DNA from 4 places in the Streptomyces sp. NPDC004561 genome. Region 2 is predicted to be linked to each of the others. Evidence: riboswitches for the same ligand, from Rfam matches in the RefSeq annotation. Region 2 holds a riboswitch; each other region holds the start of a gene.
The links. A riboswitch is a leader RNA that binds a small molecule or an ion and turns the genes downstream of it on or off. The one in region 2 is predicted to bind cyclic di-AMP.
Positions count from the first base shown of each region.

Region 1: it holds a riboswitch for cyclic di-AMP, as region 2 does, so the genes downstream of both, ACWEN3_RS12970 (M23 family metallopeptidase) here and ACWEN3_RS05525 (transglycosylase family protein) in region 2, are expected to answer to the same signal.
Region 3: it holds a riboswitch for cyclic di-AMP, as region 2 does, so the genes downstream of both, ACWEN3_RS08840 (transglycosylase SLT domain-containing protein) here and ACWEN3_RS05525 (transglycosylase family protein) in region 2, are expected to answer to the same signal.
Region 4: it holds a riboswitch for cyclic di-AMP, as region 2 does, so the genes downstream of both, ACWEN3_RS40485 (M23 family metallopeptidase) here and ACWEN3_RS05525 (transglycosylase family protein) in region 2, are expected to answer to the same signal.

Region 1 covers NZ_JBSGDB010000073.1:17,269-24,934, forward strand. The annotation lists gene ACWEN3_RS12945 (MFS transporter) at 1-505, shown strand, start outside; gene lhgO (L-2-hydroxyglutarate oxidase) at 597-1,814, shown strand; gene trmB (tRNA (guanosine(46)-N7)-methyltransferase TrmB) at 1,909-2,793, shown strand; gene ACWEN3_RS12960 (PrsW family intramembrane metalloprotease) at 2,836-4,125, shown strand; gene ACWEN3_RS12965 (aldo/keto reductase) at 4,139-5,083, opposite strand; gene ACWEN3_RS12970 (M23 family metallopeptidase) at 5,154-6,209, opposite strand; cyclic di-AMP (ydaO/yuaA leader) riboswitch at 6,219-6,385, opposite strand; partial or broken gene ACWEN3_RS12975 (PP2C family protein-serine/threonine phosphatase) at 6,620-7,666, opposite strand, start outside.
Region 2 covers NZ_JBSGDB010000024.1:5,242-12,907, reverse strand. The annotation lists gene ACWEN3_RS05545 (Ppx/GppA phosphatase family protein) at 1-5, opposite strand, end outside; partial or broken gene ACWEN3_RS05540 (DUF501 domain-containing protein) at 210-611, opposite strand; gene ACWEN3_RS05535 (FtsB family cell division protein) at 641-1,117, opposite strand; gene eno (phosphopyruvate hydratase) at 1,220-2,506, opposite strand; gene ACWEN3_RS05525 (transglycosylase family protein) at 2,870-3,559, opposite strand; cyclic di-AMP (ydaO/yuaA leader) riboswitch at 3,564-3,736, opposite strand; gene ACWEN3_RS05520 (transglycosylase family protein) at 3,920-4,990, opposite strand; gene ACWEN3_RS05515 (cytochrome P450 family protein) at 5,192-6,463, opposite strand; gene ACWEN3_RS05510 (nucleoside triphosphate pyrophosphohydrolase) at 6,658-7,666, opposite strand, start outside.
Region 3 covers NZ_JBSGDB010000044.1:2,864-10,529, reverse strand. The annotation lists gene ACWEN3_RS08865 (M56 family metallopeptidase) at 1-510, opposite strand, end outside; gene fahA (fumarylacetoacetase) at 871-2,088, opposite strand; gene ACWEN3_RS08855 (carboxylate--amine ligase) at 2,415-3,659, shown strand; gene ACWEN3_RS08850 (FAD-dependent oxidoreductase) at 3,706-4,908, shown strand; gene ACWEN3_RS08845 (HAD family hydrolase) at 5,075-5,902, shown strand; gene ACWEN3_RS08840 (transglycosylase SLT domain-containing protein) at 5,922-6,401, opposite strand; cyclic di-AMP (ydaO/yuaA leader) riboswitch at 6,407-6,585, opposite strand; gene ACWEN3_RS08835 (polyprenyl synthetase family protein) at 7,228-7,666, shown strand, end outside.
Region 4 covers NZ_JBSGDB010000552.1:534-5,346, forward strand. The annotation lists gene ACWEN3_RS40465 (helix-turn-helix domain-containing protein) at 1-211, shown strand, start outside; gene ACWEN3_RS40470 (DUF6126 family protein) at 208-330, shown strand; gene ACWEN3_RS40475 (tyrosine-protein phosphatase) at 349-1,146, opposite strand; gene ACWEN3_RS40480 (alpha-galactosidase) at 1,318-3,390, shown strand; cyclic di-AMP (ydaO/yuaA leader) riboswitch at 3,693-3,855, shown strand; gene ACWEN3_RS40485 (M23 family metallopeptidase) at 3,858-4,781, shown strand.

The DNA of each region.
Region 1 (7,666 bases), on a different contig from region 2:
CGCCCGCACCATGAGCTTCTTCCGGCTGGTCGAGGCGCGGGCCCACGCGCGCGCGGGAGACGCGCAGGCGGCGGGCGGCGCCCTGAAGGCCGCCGAGGGATGGCTGGAGCGGTCCAGGGAGGGGGACAACGACCCGACCTGGCTGGGTTTCTACGGTTACGACCGGTTCGCCGCGGACGCCGCCGAGTGCTACCGCGATCTGAAGGCGCCGCGTCAGGTCCGGCGGTTCACCGAGCAGGCGCTGTCGAAGCCGACGGAGGAGTTCGTGCGGTCGCACGGACTGCGGCTGGTCGTCTCGGCCGTCGCCGAGCTGGAGTCGGGCAACCTGGACGCCGCCTGTGAGCAGGGGGTGCGGGCCGTGGAGGTGGCCGGGCGGATCTCCTCCGCGCGCACCACGGAGTACGTGAAGGACCTGCTGCACCGGCTGGAGCCGTACGGGGACGAGCCGCGGGTGGTGGAGCTGCGGGAGCGGGCCCGGCCGCTGCTGATGATGGCCCCCGCCTGACCCGGCCGGCTCCCGCCGACCGTAGCGAACACCGCACACCGGCCGCGTTTGAAGGCGTTGTCAGTGGCGCAGTGCACTATCGAGGTGGGAGGTGGTGCAGGTGCGGGAGGGTGCGTACGACTGCGACGTGCTGGTGATCGGCGGGGGGATCGTCGGGCTGTCGACGGCGTATGCGATCACGCGGGCGGCGCCGGGTACGCGGGTGACCGTGCTGGAGAAGGAGCCGGGACCGGCCCGGCACCAGACGGGACGCAACAGCGGCGTCATCCACAGCGGGATCTACTACCGGCCCGGCTCGCTCAAGGCGCGGTACGCGGTGCGGGGCGCCGCCGAGATGGTGAAGTTCTGCGCCGAGTACGGCATCGCGCACGCCGTGACCGGCAAGCTGATCGTCGCCACCGGGCGGGAGGAGCTGCCGCGGCTCCACGCCCTCGTGCAGCGAGGCCGGGAGAACGGCATCCCGGTGCGCGAACTGGGCGCGGCGCAGATCGCCGAGTACGAGCCGGAGGTGCGCGGACTGGCCGCCATACACGTCGGCACGACCGGCGTGTGCGACTTCGTCGGGGTGGCCCGGCAGCTCGCGCGGGCGTCGGGCGCCGAGATCCGCTACGGCGCCCGGGTGGTCCGGGTCGACCGGCGGCCGGAGCGGGGCGTGGCCGTGCTCACCGCGGGCGGGGACGTCGTGCGCGGGCGGGTGCTGGTGAACTGCGCCGGGCTCCACTGCGACGAGGTGGCCCGGCTGACCGGGGACGAGCCCGGCGTGCGGATCGTGCCGTTCCGCGGGGAGTACTACGAGCTGGCGCGGCCCGAGCTGGTGCGGGGGCTGGTGTATCCGGTGCCGGACCCGGCGTTCCCGTTCCTCGGCGTGCATCTGACCCGGGGCATCGACGGCGGCGTGCACATCGGGCCGAACGCGGTGCCGGCGCTGGCCCGGGAGGGGTACGGCTGGGGGGTCGTACGCCCCCGGGAGCTGGCCGGGACGGTGGCGTGGCCGGGGTCCTGGGCGATCGCGCGGCGGCACTGGCGGTACGGCGCGGGGGAGCTGCGCCGCTCGGTGTCCAAGGGGGCGTTTCTGCACGCGGTGCGCAGGCTGCTGCCCGCGGCGGAGGCCGACGATCTGGTCCGGGCGCCCGCGGGGGTGCGGGCGCAGGCGGTGCTGCGGGACGGGACGCTGGTGGACGACTTCCTGATCCGGGAGGGGGCCCGGGCGGTGCATGTGCTCAACGCGCCGTCGCCCGCCGCCACCGCCTCGCTGCCGATCGGGCGGGAGATCGGCCGCCGGGCGCTCGGCATGCTCGGCTCGCTGTAGGCGCGGTGCCGATGCCCGCTCGGCCGGGAGAGTGGCGCCCGAGGCGGCCGCTCGGTCCGTCTGGCCGCAGGCGCGCCCTAAAATTGGGCTTACTGTGTCTGATGCGCTGAACACCCCCGAAGCCCTGCACGCGGCACCGCACGCCCACGGTGCCTCCATCCGGCATACCCGGGCCAAGGGGGAGCCCCGGTTCCCGGACGGCCCGAAGGCGGATCCCGCCGGGTCGCACTTCGAGCGGCGGATCCGCAGCTTCCAGCCGCGGCGCAGCCGGGTGACGGCCGGGCAGGCGGACGCGCTGCAGCGGCTGTGGCCCAAGTGGGGGCTGGACATCGACGGGCAGCAGGTGATCGACCTCGGCGAGCTGTTCGGGAACGACCGTCCGGTCGTCCTGGAGATCGGGTTCGGGATGGGCGAGGCCACCGCGCAGATGGCCGCCGCGGACCCCGGCACCAACGTCCTGGCGGTCGACGTGCACACCCCCGGCCAGGGCAATCTGCTCAATCTCGCCGACCGGAACGGACTGTCCAACGTCCGGGTCGGCAACGGCGACGCCATCATCCTGCTCCGGGAGATGCTGCGGCCCGACGCGCTCGACGGACTGCGGGTGTACTTCCCCGACCCCTGGCCCAAGAAGCGGCACCACAAGCGGCGGCTCATCCAGCCCGAGTTCCTCTCCCTCGCCGCGACCCGGCTCAGACCCGGCGCGATCGTGCACTGCGCGACCGACTGGGAGCCGTACGCCGAACAGATGCTCGAGGTGCTCGACGCGCATCCCGACTTCGAGAACACGCAGGCGGACGGCGGTTTCGCGCCCCGGCCCGGGTTCCGGCCGCTGACCCGTTTCGAGGGACAGGGACTGGACAAGGGACATGTGGTGAACGATCTGCTCTTCCGCCGCGTACCGCACGGGGACCGCGCCCGGATCGATCGCCCGGCCGACGACCAGGCCGATCAGCCGGTCCGTCACCAGGACCGGTAATCCGCTCCAGCCCCTCGCTCCGCCCCCGTTAGGGTCGATGCCGTGGCCACCTGTCCTCCGTATCCGACGTATCCACCGAACACCGGCGACGGTGTGCTCCACCACCCGCACTGGTGGCAGCGCCGATGGGTGCGGTACGGGGCGCTGATCACCCTGCTGGCCCTGTCCGGGCTGGTCATCCTCGCGCTGGTGCGCCGGCAGACCGGCACGGAGGGGTTCCTGGTGGGGCTCGGGCTGGCCGTGCTGCCCGTGCCCTGGCTGATAGCCGCCTTCCGCTGGCTGGACCGGGTGGCGCCCGGCCCCTGGCGGAACCTGGTCTTCGCCTTCGCCTGGGGCGCCTGTGCGGCGGCCCTCATCGCCATCGTGGCCAACAGCTTCGCGACGAAGTGGATAGCCGCCTCCACCGCGGACCCGGCGGGCGCCGACACCCTCGGCGCGACCGTGATAGCTCCGATCGTCGAGGAGTCCGCCAAGGCCGCTGCCGTGCTCCTGGTCTTCCTCTTCCGCAGACGCGACTTCACCGGGATCGTGGACGGGGTGGTGATAGCCGGGATCACCGCCACCGGCTTCGCGTTCACCGAGAACATCCTCTACCTGGGCACGGCCTTCGGGACCGACCAGCTCACCGGTGGCCAGGGCATCGCCTCCGTCACCGCCGCCACCTTCTTCGTGCGCATCGTGATGTCCCCGTTCGCGCACCCCCTGTTCACCGTCCTCACCGGCATCGGCTTCGGCGTCGCGGCGCTGTCCGCGGAACGGCAGCACGTCCGGCGGGTGCTGGTGCCGCCGTGCGGGCTGCTGCTCGCGATGAGCATGCACGCGTTCTGGAACGGCTCCTCCACCTTCGGCCCGTTCGGGTTCTTCGCCGTCTACGGCGCGTTCATGGTGCCCGTGTTCGGGCTGCTGACCTGGCTCGCGATCTGGACCCGGCAGCGGGAGCTGCGGACCGTGCGGGAGGAGCTGCCGACGTACGTCCCCGCGGGGTGGCTGGGACCCACCGAGCCGCTCGCGCTCGGCTCGATGCGGGCCCGGCGGATGGCCCGGGACTACGCCCGCCACCACGCCGGGCGGCCCGCGGCGCGGGCGGTGGCGCAGTACGAGGCGTCCGCCACCTCGCTGGCGCTGCTGCGGCAGCGGGGGCGGCGCGGGCGCGCCGGGGCCGACTTCGTCGTGCGGGAGCGGGAGCTGCTGGACGAGCTGTGGCAGCGCAGGGAGCTGGCCCGGCCGGCTCTGGAGTACGCGGCCCGCACCGCCCTGCCCGCTCCCGCGTACTGGCCGCGGTACGGGTATCCGGCGGTGCCGTATCCCGTCTACAACCCGTATCGGACGTGACCGCCGGGGCGTGTCACGCCGAAGCGCGCGTCAGGCGGTCCAGTTCCTGCTCGGTCAGCCGCAGCTCCGCGACCCCGAGGAGCGCGGGCAGCTGTTCCACCGTCCGCGCCGAGGCGATGGGGGCCGTGATCGTCGGCTGGGCGGCCAGCCAGGCGAGGGCCACGGTGGCGACCGGGGCGTCGTGGGCGGCGGCGACCTCGTCGAGGGCGGCGAGGACCCGCCGGCCGCGCTCGGAGTCCGCGTACTGCGCGGCCCGGCCGGCGCGGGCGCTGTCGACCGTCGTACCGGGGCGGTACTTGCCGGTCAGGAAGCCCGAGGCGAGGGAGTAGTAGGGGACGGCGGACAGTCCCTCGCGGGCGGCGAGGTCCTGGAGCGGGCCCTCGTAGGTGTCGCGGGAGACCAGGTTGTAGTGGGGCTGGAGGGCGACGTAGCGGGCGAGGCCCTCGCGCGCGGAGAAGTCGAGGGACTCCTGGAGCCGCTCGGCGCTGATGTTGGAGGCGGCGATGTGCCGGACCTTGCCGGCCTTCACCAGCTCGTCCAGGGCGCCGATGATCTCCTCGACCGGCACGTCGGGCTGGTCGAAGTGGGTGTAGTAGAGGTCGATGTAGTCGGTGTCCAGGCGGCGCAGGGAGGCGTCGGCGGCGGCCCCGATGTTGGCCGCGGACAGGCCCTGGTACTCGGGGTGCTGGCTGACCTTGGTGGCGATGACGACGTCGGAGCGGTTGCCGCGGGCCTTGGTCCACTTGCCGATGATCGTCTCGGACTCGCCGCCCTTGTTGCCCTCGACCCAGGCCGAATAGGCGTCGGCGGTGTCCACGAAGTTGCCGCCGGCGGCCGTGTAGGCGTCCAGGACGGCGAAGGAGGTCTCCTCGCCGGCGGTCCAGCCGAAGACGTTGCCGCCCAGGGAGAGCGGGAAGACCTCGAGGTCGGAGGAGCCGAGTTTGCGCAGAGAAGTCATGCTCTACGTCAACACCGGCAGCGGATGATCGCATTCCGCTGCCGGTGCCGGATTCCGCCGAAGGGTCCCGTCAGGGGTTGAGGCCCTTCGAGCGCAGCCACGGCGCCGGGTCGATGGCGGTGGCCTGGCCGTTCGGGTGGACCTCCAGGTGGAGATGGGGTCCGGTGACGTTGCCGGTGGCGCCGACCCGCCCGATGACCTCGCCGGTGGAGACCTTCTGGCCGACCGAGACGTTGATCGAGGACTGGTGGCAGAACCACAGCTCCGTGCCGTCGTCCAGGGTGACGACCGTGCGGTAGCCGTAGGCGCCCGCCCAGCCTGCCTGGGTGACGGTGCCGCTGTGGACGGCCTTGATGAGGGTGCCGGTGGGGGCGGCGAAGTCGAGGCCTGTGTGGTAGCCGGAGGCCCACATGGCGCCGGGCTGCCCGAAGGTGCCGGTGATCGTGTACGAGACGACCGGGAGCGTGTACTCCTTGGCCAGCTCGGCGAGCCGCTTGGCCTCGGCCGCCTTCTTGGCGTCGGCGGCCGCCTGCCGGGCGTCGGCCTCCGCCTGCTTCTTGGCGTCGGCGGCCTTGGCGGCGGCGTCCTTCTCCGCCTGGGCGGCCGTCTCGGCGGTCTGCTTCTCGCCGGCGGCGAGCGCGGCGGCGGTGGCCCTGCTGTCGGCCTGGCCCTGCTGCCTGTCGGCCTGGGCCATGATCCGGTTGCGCAGCGCCTCGCCGGCGCCGGTGCTCTTGCCGCTGTCGGTGGCCGTCCGGCCGACGTTGCTGAGCGCGGTGTCGGTCGTGGCCTTGTGCGCGTCGGAGGAGCCGCCGCCGAAGAGGTGCTCCACGGAGGACAGGTCCGGCAGGGAGATGGAGACCGGGGGCTTGCCGGTGTTGGCGCTGGCCATGCCGCCCGCGCCGACCGCGGCGATCACGCCGACGCCGAGGACGGTGGAGCTGCGCGCGAAGCCGCCGCGCTGCTTGGCGACACGGTGCCGGCCGCGGAGCGGGGCGACGGAGTCCTCGGTGGGGTTCCACTCCTCCCAGGGGCCCTCGTCGCTGGGGAAGGAGCCGTAGCCGAAGGACTCGGAGTCACGCTGAGCCGGCACGAACGGGGCTTCTGGGGCAGGGCGGTTGGACGCCACGCGGGCGTGCTCCTTTCCTTCCTCCGCCTACCGGGTTAGCTGACGGGTTCGGAGCAGGAAGGTCTCCTACGCGCGTATATCGGACGTCGGCTCACCGAGTCGACGACGGTATCCGCGTGATTCACCCCAGGGTGGTGGTTCCCCGGTTCCCTTACGGGATTCGGCGCGTGCGCACGGAGCCGCCTCTTGTGACGGCTGGGACGACCGCGCTGCGTTATCGAACGTTAATAGACCCGGCTCTCACTTTCCAAGCCGTTCCGCTTGATCATTACGGCTTTCGGCCGCGGACTTACCGGTCAGGATCCCTGCAAACCGGGCGAGTTGGCCAAGGTTCATGAGTCACGCAGGTTTTGATGGTGACTCAGATGTTATGCGGAGGGCTTCCGTCCGATCACCCTGGGTGAAGACGGTCACGGGCGTCGCACGGCCAGCAGCGCCATGTCGTCCGCCATCCCGCCGCCGGAGTGCCGCCGCACCTCCTCGGCGAGCCGGCCGAGCAGCGCGCCGGGACCGGGGAAGACCCGTCCGGCGAGCCGCCGTTCGGGGTCGTAGAACCGGCCGTGGGCGTCCCGGGCCTCGGACAGGCCGTCGGTGTACAGCAGCAGGGTGGCCCCGCCGGGGAAGCCGGCCTCCAGGGCGCGGTCGGGCCACCTGCCCAGATCGCCCATCCCGAGCGGCAGCGCGGCCTCGGGCCCGGCCAGGGTGCGCAGGGAGCCGTCGGCGTGCAGCAGCAGCGGCGGCGGGTGGCCGCGGTTGACGATCCGTACGACCCCTTCGCCGTGCGGGAGTTCGACGAGGACGGCGGTGGTGAACCCCTCGAAGGCGTCGACGACGTCCCGCCGGGTGCCCTCGCGCGCGAGGGCCCGCTCCAGCCGCTGCGCCACCGCCTCCAGGTCGGCCTACTGCTCGGCGGCCTCCCGGAACGCCCCGATCACCACGGCCACGGCGGCGACCGCACCCATGCCCTTGCCGCGCACGTCCCCGACGACCAGCCGGACGCCGTACGGGCTGTCCTGCACGGCGTACAGGTCGCCGCCGATGAACGCGTCCTGCTGGGCCGCCTCGTACCGGGCCGCGATGTCGAGGCCGGCGATCCGCGCGGCCGGCTCCGGCAGCACGGCCCGCTGGGCGGCCTCGGCGATCTCCCGGGCGGAGGCGAGCCGCCGGTCGCCGCGGCGGACCACGCGGTTGATGGCGACGGCCAGCAGGGCGACCGTGGCCACGGTGACCAGGTCGGTGACGGTGGCGACGGCCGGGTCGAGGCCCGCCTCGGCGTGCACGGCGTAGATCGCGGCGAGAGACGCGAGCCCGGTGACGAGGGTGGTGCGCAGCGAGGACAGGGGGGCGGCGATCAGCGCGGCGGCGGTGAAGAAGGGGACGGCGGTGAACTCCTTCGGGGTGAGGAGTCCGTAGAGGACGCCGCCCGCGATCAGCAGGGTGGGCAGGGCGCGGGCCAC
Region 2 (7,666 bases):
ACCATCGGCCGGCCGGCGAAGAAGCCGCTGCGGACCTCGGCCGGGTCCAGGACCGCGCCCTCCTCGCCCGGGTGTTCGTCCGCCGGGTCGGGCGCCACCAGCGGCTGCACGCACGGCCCCTTGCGCCACCACTCCGGCAGCATCGCGATCGCCTCGTCGCCGAGCGGGTTCACCCCCGGCCCCGCGGCCAGCGAGTGGCCGACGAGGACGTGCAGGCACTTCACGCGGTCCGGCATGCCGCCCGCGCTCGGGAAGCCCTCCAGCACCTCGATCTCGTCCCGGCGGCGGATGTAGTCCTCGTGGGCGGCCCGGTAGGCCGCGGCCAGTTCGGGGTCGCTCTGGAGGCGTTCCGTCATCTCCTTCATGACGCCGTTCGCCTCCAGCGTCCCGATCGCCGAGGCGGCGCGCGGGCACGTCAGGTAGTACGTCGTCGGGAAGGGCGTGCCGTCGGGCAGGCGGGGTGCCGTCTCCACGACGTCCGGCTGACCGCAGGGGCAGCGGTGCGCGATGGCCCTCAGGCCCCGTGGCGGGCGGCCGAGCTGCTGCTTGAAGGCTTCGACGTCGGCGTCGGTGGGCTCGCTGCGCGGAGTGGGCGGCGGAGGCGTTTCCATGACTGCTTTTTCGGAGGCTTTCTGTCGGTTCACTGGTCGGAGGCATCGGACTTGTCGACCCCGTCCCAGATGTTCGCGTACCAGGGCCGGTGGGCGGCCCCGAGGTCGGCGCGGGACTGCCGGGCCGCGCCCGGGTCGATGACCACGTACCCGGTCTCACCGGGCATCACGTAGTGCAGGCGCCGCCGGATCTGCTGCTCGGCGTAGGAGTCGTCCTGCCAGCGGGCCTTGAGGTCGCGCAGCTGTTCGACGCGTTCGCGGGCCTGCTCCTGCCGGCGCTGGAGGTCGTCGATCTGGGCGCGCTGGGAGACGAACTGCCGCATCGGGTAGGCGAGCGCGACGACCAGCGAGCACAGCACCAGGGCGAGCAGTGCCGCCCGGCCGGTGAGCCGGGAGCGGCGGGCCTGGCGCTTGGTCTGGGAGCGGTAGACCCGGGCCGCGGTCTGCTCGCCGAGCAGCCGCAGCCTGGTCGCGGTGGAGAAACGGTCCCGGTCCTTGACGGCCATCGGCTCTCCGCCTCCCCTTTCACGTGCGTACGTCCCCGGACACGGTACGGGACCGGGTACGGGGACGTACGTACGACTGGCTAAGACTTGGCCCGGGTGGGCTCAGCCCTTGAAGCGGGGGAACGCGCTGCGGCCGGCGTACACCGCGGCGTCGTCGAGGATCTCCTCGATGCGCAGCAGCTGGTTGTACTTGGCGACGCGCTCGGAGCGGGCCGGGGCGCCGGTCTTGATCTGACCGCAGTTGGTGGCGACGGCCAGGTCGGCGATGGTGACGTCCTCGGTCTCGCCGGAGCGGTGCGACATCATGCACTTGAAGCCGCTGCGCTGGGCCAGCTCGACGGCGTCCAGGGTCTCGGTCAGCGAGCCGATCTGGTTGACCTTGACCAGCAGGGCGTTGGCCGCGCCGTCCTCGATGCCGCGCTGCAGCCGCTCGGGGTTGGTGACGAACAGGTCGTCACCGACCAGCTGGACCTTGTCGCCGAGCTTGTCGGTGATGACCTTCCAACCGGCCCAGTCGTCCTCGAACAGCGGGTCCTCGATGGAGACGAGCGGGTAGGCCGCCACGAGCTCCTCGTAGTACTCCGTCATCTCGGCGGCGGAGCGCTCCTTGCCCTCGAAGAGGTACTTGCCGTCCTTGTAGAACTCGGAGGCGGCCACGTCGAGCGCGAGGGCGATCTGCTCGCCGGGGGCGTAGCCGGCCTCCTTGATCGCCTCGAGGATCAGGTCGAGGGCCTCGCGGTTGGAGCCGAGGTTCGGGGCGAAGCCGCCCTCGTCGCCGAGGCCGGTGGACAGGCCCTTGCTCTTCAGGACCTTCTTCAGCGTGTGGTAGACCTCGGTGCCCCAGCGCAGGGCCTCGGAGAAGGACTCCGCGCCGATCGGGGCGATCATGAACTCCTGGATGTCCACGTTGGAGTCGGCGTGCGAGCCGCCGTTCAGGATGTTCATCATCGGCACCGGCAGCAGGTGCGCGTTGGGGCCGCCCAGGTAGCGGAAGAGCGGCAGGTCGGACGCCTCGGAGGCGGCGTGCGCGACGGCCAGGGAGACGCCGAGGATGGCGTTGGCGCCGAGGGAGCCCTTGTTGTCGGTGGCGTCCAGGTCGAACATGGCCTGGTCGATCAGGCGCTGCTCGGTGGCGTCGTAGCCGACCAGCTCCGGGCCGATCTGCTCGATGACGGCGAGGACGGCCTTCTCGACACCCTTGCCCTGGTAGCGGTTGGGGTCACCGTCGCGCAGCTCGATGGCCTCGAAGGCACCCGTGGAGGCGCCGGACGGGACGGCGGCACGACCCGTGCTGCCGTCGTCGAGGCCGACCTCGACCTCGACCGTGGGGTTGCCTCGGGAGTCCAGGATTTCCCGGGCTACGACGACGTCGATGGACGGCACGAGCATCTCCTTCTTGGATGTGACGCTGGAAGTGCGGGGCGGGCTGCCTTGCGGCGGCGCCTTGCGACTAGAGCCTATCCATCCTGGGGGCGTCGGCCACCGACCGACCGACCCGTGGACGGGGAGGGACACGCAGACGGTACCCATTGTTCACCCACGGAACAAAGGGGGTCGCGGGTGAAGAACGGGGAAAGGGCCGGGGGCTGGCGCCGAGACGGCTCCGGACATGAAGAAACCCCGCCCCGGTGCGTACGGGGGAACACGCACCGGGGCGGGGAGCCCGTGGGGACGGGGGTACGGTCCCTCACTCGGCCCTCAGTGCGCGGGCCTGGTGTGTGAGGGTGCTGCGGGTCCGTCCGGAACCGGATGTCACTTCAGGTGCAGCTGCTGACCCGGGTAGATGAGGTCGGCGTTCTGGACGATGCCCTTGTTCAGCTCGAACAGCTTCTCCCAGCCGCCCTGGACGTGGTGCGCGGCGGCGATGGAGCTGAGGGTGTCACCGGTGACGACCTTGTACTCGCCGTCGCCCTTCTTGACCTTCTTGCCGGTCGGGGTGGTGACGGTCTTGGTCACGCTCGGACGCTTGGCGGAGCGGTTGGCGGCCAGCTTCTCGGTGGAGCGGGTGGCGGTGCCGGCGCTCGACGAGGTGCTCTTCGACGAGGTGGTGGGGGCGGAGCCGTTGTACGGGCTGCTGGACAGGCCCGTGCCGCAGACCGGCCAGGCGCCCTTGCCCTGCGCGGCGAGGACCTTCTCGGCGACGGCTATCTGCTGCGCCTTGCCGGCCTCGTTGGCCTGCGCGGCGTACTGGGTGCCGCCGTACGCGGCCCAGGTGGAGGCCGAGAACTGCAGACCGCCGTAGTAGCCGTTGCCGGTGTTGATGGACCAGTTGCCGCCGGACTCGCACTGGGCGACCGCGTCCCACTGGGAGGCGGTGGCGGCGGAGGCGCTGCCGGCCGCCATCAGCGGGGCGGCGACGACGGCGCCGGTGACACCGGCGAGCGTGACGGCGCGGACGGCCTTGGACGGACGACGGTGCTTGCCCTTGCCGGAAAACAGCATGGATCGATCCCCTCACCGACGCCTGCGAGGTGAGCTGTCGGGTTCGGGCCGGTTGAGTTGCCCGGCCGCACACTCGCTTTCGCGAGGTGCGGCTTCACCCCCAGCCGGTCCGGCGTCAACCACCGGGCCCGGCACTTACCTTGGGTCCCCCGCTCCTGCCCACGGCGCTCGAAGCGACGACTGTTCCCGGGCAGCCGCTGGCAGGATTCGGCGTGTGCGGCAGCCGGGGCTCGTGATGACGAGCGGTCCTGACCGTAGACACGTGATCCGGGGAATTTCAAAGACGATCAGGGCTTCTGAGACTCATCCCACACTTTCCCCGAACCGGACATTAGCCGTGAAACGGGGCGTCAACTCCCGCTACTTTCCACCCTTTTCCACACCCACGTCCAGGGTCTGACCGGCGGAGATGTCGTCGGGGTCGGCGCCGATGGCCTTCTTGTTGGCGTCATAGAGCGCGCGCCATCCGCCGTCGACGCCAAGGGAGTCGGCGATGGAGGCGAGGGTGTCGCCCTCGCGGACGGTGTAGGTGTCCGTCCCGCGGGAGGCGTGCCGGGCCGGCGAGGTGTCGTTCTGACCGTTTGACGTGCTTTCATCCGCACTGCCACCCCGGTGCCGTCCGCCACTGCTGAGCGCGCCGGTGTCGACCAGGCTCCAGGAACCGCCGGTCTGCTGGGAATTGTCCGAGTCGTCGGCCGGCGGGATGGTCGCGGAGGCGTCACCGCTCCCCTGCGGGGTCCCACTGCCGGGCAAGGCGGACTTGTCCGACTTGGGGGCGTTCTGCTCCGGAGTGCCGGTGGTCTTGCCCGGATCCTTGGTGGCGCCCTTGCCGTGGCCGGGGACCGGCGTGGCGGTCGGACCGGAGGAGGGGCCGGTGCCGGTGCCGGTGCCGGAGCCGGAGTTGGCGTCGGAGCCGGAGCCGGAGCCGGAGCCGGACGAAGAGGACGAATTCGACAGGCCGGACGAGTCGGAGTTCTCGTCCGATCCGGACGAGTCACCCGAACCGTGGCCGTGACCGGAGCCGCCGACGCCCGGGTCGACGTGCACGGACGCCGAGTTCGAGGTCAGTCCGGACAGCAGGGCGCAGGTGGCCCAGGGGGTCGTGCCCTTGTCGGCGAGGATCTTCTCGGCGACGGCGATCTGCTGCGAGCGGCTGGCCTGGTCGGCGCTGGACGCGTACTGGGTGCCCCCGTACGCGTTCCAGTCGTCCTGGGATATCTGCAGGCCGCCGAAGTAGCCGTTGCCGGTGTCCGCGCTCCAGGAGCCGCCGCTCTCGCACTCGGCCACCTTGTCCCACGTGGTGCCGTCCGCCGCGTTGGCGCTCGCCGCGCCGAGGAGTGGGATCGCGATGGCGGAGCCGGTGACGCCGGCCGCGACGAGGAGCGCCGGAGCCTGACGGGGGCGACGGTGACGACCGTTCCCGGTGAGCATGCGGAAGCCTTTCGTGCGACAGCAGGACCGGCGCGGCGCATGAAGCTGGGCGCCGCGCTGATGGGTGAACGTATAGGCATACGATCACTTGTCACAAGTTCATGCCGCGCAGATCACGTGAAGATCACATAGTTGAACGCCCGTCATATTGACGGTCCTACGGCTTCCCAGCACCCTTGCCGTCGGCTGCGGCGGGCGGTCTCAGGCGACCGGGGTGAACTCCACGGGCAGGGTACGCAGACCGCGCATGATGAGCCCTCCGCGCCACCGCAGATCGGCCGGATCGGCGGCGAGCCGCAGGTCGGGCAGCCGGGTGAGGAGCGTGGCCAGCGCGGTCTGCCCCTCCAGGCGGGCGAGCGGCGCGCCGAGGCAGTAGTGGATGCCGTGCCCGTAGCCGAGGTGCTGGTTGTCCCGTCTGCCTAGGTCCAGCACGTCCGGGTCGGCGAACCGCTCCGGGTCCCGGTCGGCGGCCGCGAGGACGACGAGCACGGCGTCGCCGGGCGCGATCCGCTGCCCGCCGACGGTGAGCGGTTCGGTGGCGAACCGCCAGGTGGCCAGTTCCACCGGGCCGTCGTAGCGCAGGAGTTCCTCCACGCCGGTCTCCAGGAGGCCGCGGTCGCCGAGGGCGAGGGAGTCCTGCAGACGGTGGCGCTGCCCGGGGTGGGTGAGCAGGGCGTACATGCCGTTGCCGATGAGGTTGACGGTCGTCTCGAAACCGGCGAACAACAGGATGAAGGCCATCGCGGCGGCCTCGTTCTCGGTGAGGTGCTCGCCGTGGTCGGAGGCGCGGATGAGACCGGAGATGAGGTCCTCGCCGGGCGTGGGCTCGGCGGGCAGGGCCTCGCGCTTCCGGTGGATCAGCTCGGCGAGGTAGCCGCGCATCTTCTTCACCGACCGCGCGACCCCGCCCCTGGGCCCGCCCCCGTGCCGGATCATCATGCCCGCCCAGTCCCGGAAGTCGTCCTGGTCCTCGCGCGGGACGCCGAGCAGGTCGCAGATGGCGTAGATGGGCAGCGGGAAGGCGAACTCGTGGATGAGGTCGGCGGAGCCGCCGGCCGCGAACCCGTCGATGAGGTGGTCGGTCAGCTCCCGCACCCGCGGCGCGAACTCGGCGACCCGGCGGGGCGTGAACGCCTTGCTGACCAGCCGGCGCAGCCGGGTGTGGTCCGGCGGGTCGATGTTCAGCAGGTGCGTCATCAGCTCGGCCTTGCGCTCGCCCGGAATGCCGGTCTTGCCCTTGGCGTGCGCGGGCTCGTCGTGATGCGCCGGGTTCTTGCTCAGCCGCTGGTCGGCCAGGGCCTGCTTGGCGTCGGCGTACCGGGTGACGAGCCAGGCCTCGACCCCGCTGGGCAACCGCGTCCGGCGCACGGGCGCGTGCTCACGCAGCCATGCGTAGGCGGGGTAGGGGTCGGCGGCGAACTCCCAGGTGAAGAGGGCGGGGCCGGTGTCGTCGGGACGGAGCTGCTCGGTCACCCCTCGACGGTATCCGCCCGCGCAGACAGCCACCGACCGGGACCTACACGAGCGGACCGGCGGGGGCCGCCGGGTCGGGGGCCAGGGCCGGGTCAGGGTCCGGGCCGGGTCAGGGTCTGGCCCGGGTCAGGGCCGGCAGCCGCTCCGTCGGGACCATTGGGCCCCGAAGTCCACTCCGCGCCCGCAGGGCGCCGCTAGCCGTTCGCCGGGGCGGCTCCCTCTGCTGTGCGTATCGCGTCGCGGTAGGCGCGGGCCGCTGCGCGCAGGGCCGCCTCCGGGTCGATGCCGGCGGCCTCGGCGCGGGCCGCCAGGGTGAGCAGTTCGTAGCCGACGCCCTCTCCCTGCGGCAGCGGGACGTCGAGGCCCGCGGTGCGGACGCGGGAGGCGAGCTTGGCGGCGAGGGCCAGGCCGGGCTGTCCGAGGGGGACGCCCTCCGTGACCGAGGTGCGCCGCTTCTCCTCGGCCTTGGTGCGCAGCCAGTGCTCCTTGACGTCCTCGGGGGTCTCGGCCGTCTCGTCGCCGAAGACATGCGGGTGGCGGTGGATGAGCTTGGCGACGATGCCGCCCGCCACGTCGTCGACGGAGAACGGCGCGTCCGGGTCCTCCTCGGCGATGCGGGAGTGGAAGACGACCTGGAGGAGCACGTCGCCCAGCTCCTCGCGCAGCTCCTCGCGGTCGCCGGCCTCGATCGCCTCGACCAGTTCGTACGCCTCCTCGATGCCGTACTTGGCCAGGCCCTCGTGGGTCTGCCGTGAGGACCAGGGGCACTCGGCGCGGATGCGGTCCATGACCTGGACGAGGTCCAGGAGCCGGGCCCCGGGCAGGTCGTAGGAGGCGGGCAGCAGCTCCAGCTCCGGCATGCGGACGCGCCCGGAGCCGGCCAGCCGGGCCAGGCCGTCGGTGAGGGCGGGCTCCCCCTCACCCGTCGCCACGACCACCACGGTCCGCCCGCCCGCGCAGGCGTCGACCAGCTCCTGCGCGGTGGGGGACGTCTCCACCACAGCCGTCCCGGCCTCCCGCAGATACGGCAGCTGCGGATGGGCGCCGTCCGCGCACAGCACGGCATCGGCGGCGCGCAGGGCCTGCCAGGCGGGCCAGGACAGCAGGCCGGGGGCGACGCGGTGGCTGGTGGTGAGCAGGACGATGCGGCCGGGGCCGGCGGCGGAGGCGGATTCCGCGCCGGTGGGTCCGGAGCCGGCGGCT
Region 3 (7,666 bases), on a different contig from region 2:
GCCGGTGGTGACGACCAGCTGCGGCGGATGTCCCGGCATCCACCAGGCGTCCGGGTACTCGTCCTCCAGCACCAGCATCGGGCCCCGTGCCGGGGGCAGCCCGGCGGGCAGGTCCGGGGCGCGCTCGCGCAGGTGCGCCCGGGCCTGGCCACGGCTACGGCGGGCCTCGACGAGTTCCCGGGCGAGCATCGCGGTCGTCCACGCGGCGCCGCAGGCGAGCAGAACGGTGAACGCGGCCGCCCACACCGGCGCCGCGGAGAGGTCGTAGGCGGCGGTGACGGCGGGCGGCGCGGGGGCGAACACGTGGTCGCGCACGGTGTGGAAGATGGCCGCCGCGCCCAGGATCAGCGCGGCCAGGCAGCACAGCAGGACGGTGGCGACCAGACACTGCCACACCCACAACCCGACCACGGGTTCCCGCTCGGGCCATGCGGCACGGGTCAGCGCGCGCGGTGCCGGTACGGCGGCCGTCAGGGCGACGACGCTCAGCAGGAGCAGGCAGACGGTCATGCCGGGGCTCCGGTTCCTGGTCGGAGTGGCGTGCGGGTGTCGGTGGTGCCGAGAGAGTGACGCGCGCGTGCGCATCGCGTGTGGTGCGTGTCCCTGTCAGTATGGCGAAGACGGGCGCCGCGAGTCAGGTGCCGGAGCCGAACCGGCCGCACCCGTTCGCGTCACACGGCCCTCTCCGCACGTCCTGTGCGCGCCCGCTCACGCAACACAGCGCGCGTCCACTCGCGCACCACCATGCGCGCCCGCTCCCGACGGCAGCACCGCGCACCGCGACTCACACCGCCGCGCGCCCCCGCTCCTGCCGCGCGCCCCGCGGGTCGAGGCCGGCGTCGTACGGCCGACCCCGCCCGCGGCGCGGGTTCACCCCGACACGATCCGCCCGCTGACCTCCCCCAGGCCGACCCGGTTCCCGTTCGCGCCGGGTGCCCAGGCCGACAGGGTCACGACGTCACCGTCCTCCACGAAGGCGCGCTTGCCGTCCGGGAGTTCGAGGGGGTCGCGGCCGTTCCAGGTCAGTTCCAGGAGGGAGCCCCGCTGGCGCTCCTCCGGTCCGCTGACCGTGCCGGAGCCGTACAGGTCGCCGGTGCGCAGGGAGGCGCCGTTCACCGTCATGTGGGCGAGCTGCTGGGCGGCGGTCCAGTACATGGTGGAGAAGGGCGGCTCGGAGACGACGTGGCCGTTGATCGCGACCGAGATCCGCAGGTCGTAGCCGCCGGGCTCGATCTCCGGCACCGAGTCGTCCAGGTACGGCAGCAGCGGGTGGGTGCGCTGTGGAGGCTCCACGCGCGCGTGCTCCAGCGCTTCCAGCGGAGTGATCCATGCCGACACCGAGGTCGCGAAGGACTTGCCGAGGAAGGGGCCGAGGGGGACGTACTCCCAGGCCTGGATGTCCCGGGCGGACCAGTCGTTCAGCAGGCACAGCCCGAAGACGTGCTCGCGGAACTCGCCGAGGGCGACCGGCCGGCCCAGCTCGGACGGCACGCCGACGACGAAGCCGACCTCGGCCTCGATGTCCAGCCGGATCGACGGCCCGAAGACGGGAGCGGGGTCGGCGGGGCCCTTGCGCTGCCCGGACGGGCGTACGACGTCCGTGCCCGAGACGATCACCGTGCCGGAGCGGCCGTGGTAACCGATCGGCAGGTGCTTCCAGTTGGGGGTGAGGGAGTCCTCGGCGTCCGGGCGGAAGATCTGCCCGACGTTGCGGGCGTGGTTCTCCGAGGCGTAGAAGTCGACGTAGTCCGCCACCTCGAAGGGCAGGTGCAGGGTCACCTCGGACAAGGGGTGGAAGAGCGGTTCGACCGCCTCGCGGTGCGCGGGTTCGGTGACCCAGGCGGTGACGGCGCGCCGCACCTCCGACCAGGTCGCGCGGCCGGCCGCCAGCAGTGCGTTCAGGGTGGGCCGGGCGAGCAGCGAGTGGTGCGGCGAGCCGAGCGCGGCGGCCGCGGCGCCCGCGTCGAGGACGTGGTCTCCGAGCCGGACGCCGACCCTCCGCTCCGTGCTGCCGGAGGGCGAGAACACGCCATAGGGAAGGTTGTGCGGGCCGAAGGGGTCGCCCTCGGGGACGTCGAAGGGGGGCATGGGGTACTGCCTCACTCTCATCCGGGCCATGCATGGCATGCGTTCCACGTGGTCGCGCCACACGTTACGGCCGGGACGCCCGTCTTGGGCAGTGCGCCCAGGCGGGACTTGGGGCGCGCCTCGACCAGGACTGCGGGAGTGCCCCCAGGAGGACGCCGCGGCGGCTCGCCGGGTTGCCCGCACAGGGCCTAAAGAGTTCGCAATGTCCGAATAGGCCTTGTCGGAGGCGGCAATTCCGGCTTAGCGTCCTTTGGGGACACGGACGGGGTGGGTCCGTTCCATTGGGGGGACACGTGGGGGGACCCGTGGCCGGAAACGCTGTCAGCGTGCCGTTCGAGGCCGACCGTGACGTGCCGGGGATGATCGTCAAGTTCGGCGACTACCCGCTGCATCACGGCGGTGTCGGCGCGATCCGCAGCCTGGGACGCCTCGGTGTGCCCATGTACGCCATCACCGAGGACCCGTACACCCCGGCGGCCTCCTCCCGCTATCTGAAGAAGGCGTTCGTGTGGCCGACGACCGGCGCGGAGGACCCGGGCCGCCTCATCGAGGGCCTGCTGCGTATCGGCCACCGGATCGGCCGCCCGACTGTCCTGATCCCGACCGACGAGGAGGCCGCGGTCCTGATCGCCGAGCATCAGGACGAACTGGCCGGAGCCTTCCTCTTCCCGCGCGTGGACCCCGGACTGCCCCGCCGGCTGGCCAGCAAGAAGGGCCTGCACGAACTGTGCGTGGAGCACGGCATCGCGAGCCCCTCGGCCGCGTTCCCCCGGTCGTACGAGGAGATCGTCGCCTTCGCCGACACGGCCCGTTTCCCGGTCGTGGCCAAGAACCGCGAGGCGTTCGTCCGCCGCAGACAACCCGCCGTCAACGGCACCACGAGGATCGCCACCCGGGAGGGCCTGCTCACCCTCGCCCGTGACTGGGGCGCGGAACCCGGCGTGATCCTCCAGGAGTACCTGCCGCGCGAGGAGGCCGAGGACTGGATCGTGCACGCCTGCTTCGACCAGGACTCCAGCCCGCTCGCGCTGTTCACCGGCGTCAAGGTCCGCTCGTGGCCGCCGCACGCGGGCATGACGGCGAACGCGTACGTCGTCGACAATCCGGAACTCGCCGACCTCGCCACTCGTTTCATCAAGCAGATCGGCTTCAGCGGCATCATCGACCTCGACCTGCGCTTCGACCGGCGCGACGGACAGTACAAGCTCCTCGACTTCAACCCGCGCATGGGCGCCCAGTTCCGCCTCTTCGAGAACGAGTCGGGCGTGGACGTCGTCCGTGCCATGCACCTGAATCTGACCGGCCACCCCGTTCCGGAGGGGGAGCAGCGCGCCGGCCACCGATACATCGTGGAGAACATCGACCTCCCCGCCCTCCTCGCCTACCGCCGCAGCGGCTACACGACGCCGCACGCGCCGGCGAAGGCGAGCGGGACGGAACTGGCCTGGCTCGCGGGTGACGACCCGCTGCCGTTCCTCACGATGCTGGCCCGCTTCGTGCGCCCGGGCGCGAAGCACCTCTATCAGCTGTGGCGGACCAACCGCCGCGGCAGCGGCACATCCACGAAGTAGGCAAGGCCACGAAGGTGGCGCACCACGCGTCCTGGGGAGGGACTTCGTGATTCGACCGGTTGCAGTCATCGGGGCCGGGCCGTTCGGCCTGTCCACCGCCGCCCACCTGCGGGCGCGCGGCATTCCCGTCCGCGTCTTCGGTGACCCCATGGTCAGCTGGCGCGACCACATGCCCCAGGGCATGCTCCTGAAGTCCACGCCCGTCGCCTCGAGCTTCGACTGCCCGCAGCCCGGCCACACCCTCGCCGACTACTGCGACGCGGCCGGGATCCGCCGCCTGGTGACCGACGAGGACATCATCCCGGTGGAGACCTTCATCGGCTACGGGGAGTGGTTCCGGCAGCAACTGATCCCCGACCTGGAGCAGGTGCGGGTCGTCTCCGTGGACCGCGACAAGAGCGGCGGCTTCGAACTCAAACTGGACTCGGGGGAGATGTTCACCGCGCGCGCGGTCGTCGTCGCCACCGGTCTGTCGGGCCTCGCGCATCTGCCCGCGGAGCTGGCGGGGGCGGCGGCCGACGGACCCGCCGCGACGGGCCCCGTCTCGCACAGCTCCCAGCACCACGACCTCACCCGTTTCGCCGGCAAGGACCTGATAGTCGTCGGCGCCGGCCAGTCCGCGCTGGAGACGGCGGCGCTCGCGGCCGAGGCGGGCGCCCGGGTGCGCGTGGTCGCGCGCGGGCGCGGCCGGGTCGCCTTCGGCGCCCCGCCCTGGGAGCAGCCCAGGCTGCGCCCCGAGTCCCCGTTCGGCCGCGCCTGGTCGCTGTGGGCGTTCAGCTACTACCCGCACCCCTATCGCTACCTGCCCGAGACGGCCCGCCACTACCTGGTCCGCCGGGTCCTCGGCCCGCTCGGCGCCTGGTGGCTGCGGGAGCGCTTCGAGAGCGGTGTGCAGGTGCAGGACGTCGAGCGGGTGGTGGGCGCGGAGGCCCCGGACGGCAGTCCGGTCCTCACCGTCCGCACCCACGGCGGCCGCACCGAGCGGATCACCGCCGACCATGTCATCGCCGCGACCGGCTACCGCGTCGACATCGCGGCGATGGACTTCCTCGGCGCCGAACTGCGCACCCGGCTCGCGGTGAGCCGTGGCGCGCCGAAGCTCGGCCCCGGCTACGTCTCCTCCGTGCCCGGCGTGTACTTCACCGGCCTGCCGGCGGCGTCCTCGTACGGCCCGGTGATGCGCTTCGTCTGCGGCACGGAGTTCGCCTCCCCACGCCTCGCGAAGCACCTGGCCGCGGCCCACGGCTGACGCCCGGGGCGGCCCCGGGGGTCCCACTGGGCCTCAGGGCCTCAGGGACTCACGCGCCGAAGTGTCAGCATCAGGGGCCGTGGGGGCGGTACTTGGGGCCCAGTGGCACGTAAGTGCCTGGAAAGAGTGGTGAGTCGGTGGGGTGTGGTGTCCGTATTCTCTGATCATGGCACCCTCCCCCGCGTACGCACTGATCGCCACCGACCTGGACGGAACGCTGCTGCGTGGCGACGACACCGTCTCCGAACGGTCGCTCGCCGCGCTCGCGCGGGTGGGGCGGGCCGGTGCCAGGCACCTGGTGGTGACCGGCCGCCCGGCCCCCAGGGTGCGGCCCCTGCTGGCGGACCTCGGCTGCACGGGGCTCGCGGTGTGCGGGCAGGGCGCGCAGGTCTACGACGCCGGGGCCGACCGCCTGTTGTGGTCGGTCCGGCTGGACCGGGAGCTGGCCGAGACCGCGCTCGGCAAGATCGAGGCCGAGGTGGGGCAGGTGTACGCGGCGGTCGACCAGGACGGCGTGGACGGGCTCACGCTGATCGAACCCGGCTATCTGATGCCCCACCCGACCCTGCCCGCGGTACGGGTGGACCGGCGCGACGACCTGTGGGGCGAGCCCATCAGCAAGGTGCTGCTGCGCCACGCCACGGTGCCGGACGACGAGTTGGCGGCCATCGCGCGCGGGGTGGTGGGTTCGCTGGCGACGGTCACCATGTCGGGGCCGGGGACGGTGGAACTCCAGCCGTGCGGGGTGACCAAGGCGACCGGGCTGGCGCTGGCCGCCGAGCGGCTGGGGATCGGTGCCGAACGGGCCCTGGCGTTCGGGGACATGCCGAACGACATCCCGATGTTCGACTGGGCCGGACACGGGGTCGCCATGGCCAACGCCCACGCGGAACTCAAGGCCGTCGCGGATGAGGTCACCTCGTCGAACGAGGACGACGGCATCGCCGTCGTCCTCGAAAGACTGTTCCCGACCGACTGGCCGGGATATCAGTAGTGCCTGCCGCGAGCGCCGATCAGTAGGCGCTGTTGACGTGGTCGATCGACCCGTAGCGCGCGGCCGCGTAGTTGCAGGCGGCGGTGATGTTGGCGACCGGGTCGTAGATGTTGAACGAGGTTCCGGCCACGTGGTACGCGTTGAACGTCGGGTCGATGACCTGGAGCAGGCCCTTGGACGGGATGCCCTTGGCCGCGTTGGAGTCCCACAGGTTGATGGCGTTCGGGTTGCCCGAGGACTCCCGCATGACGTTGCGGTAGATGCCGTTGTAGGAGCCGGGGATGCCCTTCTGGGCCATGATCGCGAGCGACTCGCGGATCCAGCCGTTGAGGTTGTTCGGGTAGCCGGCGGGGGTGGTGGAGACCGTCGGGGCCGCGGTGGTGGCCGCGGCGGCGCTGGTCGCTCCGATGAGCGGCATGGCGAGAACGGCGGCACCGGTACCGGCGACGGCGATCATGCGGACGAGGCGGGTGCGGCGGGACTGAGCGGCAGCAGGCATGGGGGTGTTCCTCTCCGGCGCCTGCGAGGTGAGCTGTCGGGTTCGGGCTGGGAGGTGCCCGGCCGTGTCCTGAAGGGACACGACTTAACCCCAAGCCGTTCCGGCGCGACATGTGCCGTCCGGTCCGGCGACTTACCTGGGTCCCCCGCTCCTGCCGTGCGAATGAGTTCGTCGATGGGTTACGTGGGCGGCGGCAGGATTCGGCGTCCGCCCGACGGGTCGGGAACGTATGCGAGAGCACATGTCGGGAACAAGTGCCTGATTCACACAACGCACTATTTGACCTTGGTCTGTGCCGTATGGGGTACTTGATCCTTTGCGGTTGCCAACCCTCAACTCGCCGAGGCGCAGGGGGAGAACGCCCGGCAGGGCGGCCGGGCGCTCCGATGAGCGCGCGTGACCCAATTCACGAAATAGCAAATGGCGCTAATTCGGACATGGGCGATTCGGGCGACCCGGCCCGGGGGTGTGGGTGCGGTGGAACCACTGACGCCGTGTCCGTCGTTCTCGTAGTGGCCGGAGCGTGGAGGGAGGTGGGGGGATGGGGCCACTCGGGTGTACGTCGGGGTGGGCTCACCCGAGATGCGGGGTTACTCCATCTATTTGCCGATTCGATACAAAGCTCTCTGATGCCTGGTTAGTCGATGAATGTCCGTTCTTACCGGATGATCAAAAAGGTGCCGGTCATGATCGATGCCGTCTGGGCTGGAGCCGTGGGCGCTATCGGTGATCGAAACAGGACCGGATACGCTGACTTGAGTGATGGCAGCGACCTATCGACAAACCGTGTAAGCGCCAGCAGACACCAGCAGACAGGAGACCCCTCGTGACCGTCGTCGGGCCGTTCGGGCTGAGCGTGCGGGACCAGGCTCTGGAAGCCGATGTCCAGGCCGGATTGGCGGCTGTCGAGGAAGGCTTGCTCGAGGCCACCAAGAGCGAGGTCCCGTTCATCACGGAGGCCGCGCAGCACCTCGTACGGGCCGGTGGGAAGCGGTTCCGGCCGCTGCTCGTGATGCTCGCGGCGCAGTTCGGCGACCGCTACGCGCCGGGCATCGTGCCGTCGGCCGTGGTCGTGGAGCTGACCCACCTCGCCACGCTGTACCACGACGACGTGATGGACGAGGCGGCCGTGCGGCGCGGCGTGGACAGCGCCAACACCCGCTGGAGCAACTCCGTCGCCGTCCTCACCGGCGACTTCCTCTTCGCCCGCGCCTCCCAGATCCTCGCCGACCTCGGTCCCGAGGCGGTCCGGGTGCAGGCCCTCG
Region 4 (4,813 bases), on a different contig from region 2:
GCTCTACGTCCTGAAGGGGCATCTGCGCCTGCGCCTCGGCGACACCGTGCATCTGCTCGCGCCCGGCGACAGCGCGCACTTCGACTCGCTCACCCCGCACCGCCTCGCCGCCGAGGACCAGGGCGGCGTGGAGCTGCTGTTCGTCCACACCCTGCTGCAGAGCCCCACGGCCGCACTGTGCCTGGGGCCCCTGACCGGAGAGATGCCATGAGCGACCTCGAGACCAAGTTCCCCCGTGCCCTGTGGATCCGGCTGATCATCTACATCGCCGTCGGACACCTCTTCGCCGCGTTCCTCTACCTGCTGTTCGCGCTGGGCGGGAAGGGCTGAGGCCGCCCGGCGGTCCGCTCAGTCCACCAGCCGCGCCCGCAGCCGCTCCCGAGTCTCCGGGGACAGCCCCAGACCCTGCTCCAGGTACGGGTCCACACCGCCCCAGGTCTCCTCGATGCTGTCGAAGGCCGCCGCCAGGTACTCGGCGCGGGCGTCGAAGAGCGGGCTGAGCAGCTCCATCACCTCGGGGGTGTACGCGCTCGACGCGCTGCCGTTACGGCGCACCTTGTAGCGGCGGTGCTTGGCGTTGGACTCCAGGTAGTCGGCGACGATCGCCTCGCGCTCCACGCCCACGGCGAGCAGGGTCACGGCTATCGAGATGCCCGCGCGGTCCTTGCCGGCCGCGCAGTGCATCAGCGCGGGCACGCTGTCCTCGGCGAGCGAGTGCAGCACCCGGGAGTGCTCGGCGGTGCGCTCCTTGACGATCGTCCGGTACGAGGTGACCATCCGGGCCGCCCCCTTGCCGTCGTCCAGGATCGCGCGCAGTTGGTCGAGGTCGCCGTCGCGGACCATCTTCCAGAACTCCGCGCCGTCCGCCGGGTCGCTCAGCGGCAGGTTCACATTGCGCACGCCGGGCAGCTCGACGTCCGGGCCCTCCAGCGTCTGGTCGGCCGCGTTGCGGAAGTCGAAGATCGTGTGCAGGCCCAGGCCGGCGAGGAAGACCGCGTCCTCCCCGGTCGCGTGGGCGAGGTGTCCGCTGCGGAACAGCACGCCGTGCCGCACCCGCCGGCCGTCCACGGTCGGAAGCCCGCCCACATCACGGAAGTTGCGCACTCCGGCCAGCTCGGGCTCGGTCGACGGGACCTGCTGCGTCACGGGGTCTCCTCCCGGTCGGCCCCGCCGTCGCGGCTCGTCGGCGGGCGCTCTGTCGACGATACGACATTGATTTCCCCGGGCAATGAGTTGTCCACAGGCATTGTCACCTGGGACTCCAGGGCCTGATGATGTTCGTACTTGAGCGGGTCTGTTGGCACCTGTGAGGTCTCGATGGTGGACATCGCCGAAGACGGTCGAACCTGGCTCCTGTCGGGGCCGACCAGCAGTTATGCCCTGCATCTCACCGAGGCGGACGAGCTGCTGCACCTCCACTGGGGGCCGAGGATCGAGCTCGCGGACGCCGAGGCACTGGCGGAGCGCCCGCTGCCCGGCCACCGGCCCTTCGAGTCCCCGCTCGACGGCCGCGAGGAGTACCCCGTCGAGGGCGGCCCCCGCTTCGTCCGCCCCGCCCTGTCCGTGCGCACCGAGGAGCGGCGCGGCACGCAGTGGCGCTTCGTGTCCCACGAGGCCGAGGACGGCGAACTGCGGCTGCGCTTCGACGACGACGGGTTCGCGATCACCCTGCACCACCGCATGCGCGGCGATGTCGTCGAGCGGTGGGTGACCCTGGAGAACGGCGGGCACGCGCGCGTGGAGCTGCTGCGCGCCGACGCGGCCACCTGGACCCTGCCCGGCCGCGAGGGCTGGCGGCTGTCCCAGCTGCACGGCCGCTGGGCGGCCGAGTCCCGGCTCGCCGTCGCGCCGCTCACCTACGGCGAGAAGGTCATCGGCAGCCGGCGCGGCCACACCGGTCATCAGCACCTGCCCTGGGTGGCGCTCGACACCGACGCCACCGAGGAGCGCGGCGAGGTATACGGCTGCGCGCTCGGCTGGTCCGGCTCCTGGCGGATCGCGGTCGCGCAACTCCCGGACGCGCGCGTGCAGATCACGGGCGGCGCCGGGTACGACGACTCGGGGCTGCTGCTCCTCGCGCCGGGGGAGTCGTACACCACCCCGGTCTTCGCGGGCCTGTGGAGCGACGGCGGCTTCGGCGGCGCGAGCCGCGCCTGGCACGCGTACCAGCGCGCGTACGTCATCCCGGACGCCGGGCGGGACCGTCCGGTGCTCTTCAACTCCTGGGAGGCGACGAACTTCGACATCTCCGAGGAGCAGCAGACCGCCCTCGCCCGCCGGGCCGCCGCGATCGGCGTCGAGCTGTTCGTGGTGGACGACGGCTGGTTCGGCGCGCGTACCGGCGACCGCGCCGGACTCGGCGACTGGACCCCGAATCCGGACCGCTTCCCGCACGGCCTCAAGCCGCTCGCGGACCAGGTGCACGGCCTGGGCATGCGGTTCGGCATCTGGGTCGAACCCGAGATGGTCAACCCGGACAGCGAGCTGTACCGCGCCCACCCCGACTGGGTGCAGTACCAAGCCGGTCGTGAGCGGACCGAACTGCGCCATCAGCTCGTCCTCAACCTCGCCCGCGAGGACGTCCAGCAGTACCTGTGGGAGCAGTTGGACGCCCTGCTCTCCAGCGCCCCTGTCGACTACGTGAAGTGGGACTTCAACCGCTGCTTCACCGACGCCGGCTGGCCCGGCGAGCCGTACCCGCAGCGGCTGTGGGTGGACCACGTCCGCGCCCTGTACGCCCTGCTGGACCGGCTGCGCGCCGCCCACCCCGGCGTCGCCTTCGAGTCCTGCTCGGGCGGTGGCGGCCGGATCGACCTCGGGGTGCTGAGCCGCACCGACCAGGTGTGGACCTCCGACAACACCGACCCGCTGGACCGGCTGGCCATCCAGCACGGGTTCAGCCAGATCCACCCCGCCCGGGTCATGGCGGCCTGGGTCACCGACAGCCCGAACACCCAGCTCAACGGCAGGGTCAGCTCGCTGCGGTTCCGCTTCGTCAGTGCCATGGCGGGCGTCCTCGGCGTCGGCGGCGACCTCACCGAGTGGAGCGACGGGGAGCTGGCCGAGGCCCGGCGATGGGTGGAGCTGTACAAGGAGATCCGGCCGCTCGTCCAGCGTGGCGACCAGTACCGGCTGCGGCCCCCGGCGGGCGGGCTGAGCGCCGTCCAGTACCTCCTGGAGGATGAGACCGTGGTCCTCGCCTGCCTCCAGGCGCAGAGCTACGGCGAGCCCGTGCCGGCCGTGCGGCTGCGCGGCCTCGACCCGGCGGCGTCGTACGAATGTCGCGAAACGGGTGAAGTGCACCGGGGTGCGGTGCTGCTGCACCACGGGCTGCACACCGGACTCAAGGGTGACCTGGATGCGACGGTTCTCCGGTTGTGCCGCATCTGAGTCGCCTGTCCTGAATCAGCTCCTTCATCACAACTCGCCACGTAATAACGGGGCATGGCGTGATGGGGCGTGATGAGGGTCATATTCGTGACCGTGTGTGCGCGTCGTGTCCGCGCAATCGCGGCGGGGAAATGGGGAATTCGCAGAACGGAGGGGCGGGGATGCACGCAGGGTGATGGTGTATTCCCGCATTCGATCATCCGGACCGCCGACGCCGGGAATCCACTGCTTGTTTCCGCGCGTCTTGCTCCCTTACGTTCACCCCGCATCCGGACGGAACGCCGAATCCTGCCGCCGCCCGGAGTCCCCACACACTTGACCCGCGTTCGGCAGGAGCGGGGGACCCACCAGGTACGACTGCCTGTCCGGTCTCCGCGACAGGCTAGGGGTGAAGCCGCGCACCGCGGCCGGGCCGCTCCAGCCCGAACCCGACAGCTGACCTCGCAGGCGTCGGAGAGGAATGCGCCATGCCCGGCAAGGGTAAGCACCGACGTCCCAAGACCCCGCGTTTTTCCCGCTCCATCGCCGTCGCCGGAACCGGTGGCGCCGCGCTGGCCCTCCCGCTCGTCGGGGCCACCGGGGCGCACGCCGCCACCACGGCCCAGCCGGTGACCGGAAAGGCCGTGCGGTCCCTCCCGGTGGCCGTGCAGAAAACCGTCGCCCAGCAGCCGAGCCGGACCCTGCGCACCTACACGGTCAAGTCCGGCGACTGCCTCTCGGTGATCGCCTACGAGCAGCACGTCCGCGGCGGCTGGCACCGGCTCTACGACGACAACCGGCAGGCCGTCGGCGTCGACCCGTCGCTGATCCACCCGGGCCTGAAGCTCACGCTCGGCGGCGAGGCCGCGCCGGCCCGCACCGAGACCGCCGCCCCGCAGCACTCCTCGGGCGCCCCGCAGCCCTCCGCCACGCACGCGGCCCCGCAGGTCCAGTCGACCCAGCAGGCCCAGCAGGCCCAGCAGGCCCCGCAGGTCACCTCCACCGGCTACACGCTCCCGGTGACCGGCGCCACCATCGGCACCAGGTACCACGTGGCCGGCGGCATGTGGTCCAGCGGCTACCACACGGGCGTCGACTTCGTCGTGCCGACCGGCACCCAGGTCAAGGCCGTCGCCGCGGGCACCGTCGTCAGCGCCGGCTGGGGCGGCGCCTACGGCAACCAGGTCGTCATCAGGCTGAACGACGGCTACTACGCCCAGTACGGCCACCTCTCCCGGCTCTCCGTCTGGGCCGGCCAGACGGTCACCGAGGGGCAGCAGCTCGGCCTGTCCGGCGCCACCGGCAACGTCACCGGCCCGCACCTGCACTTCGAGATCCGCACCACGCCCGACTACGGCTCCGACATCGACCCGGTCGGCTACCTCCTCCGGCACGGCGTCCCCGTCGGCTGAGACCCCGAACCACCTTCCTGACACGCCGCCGA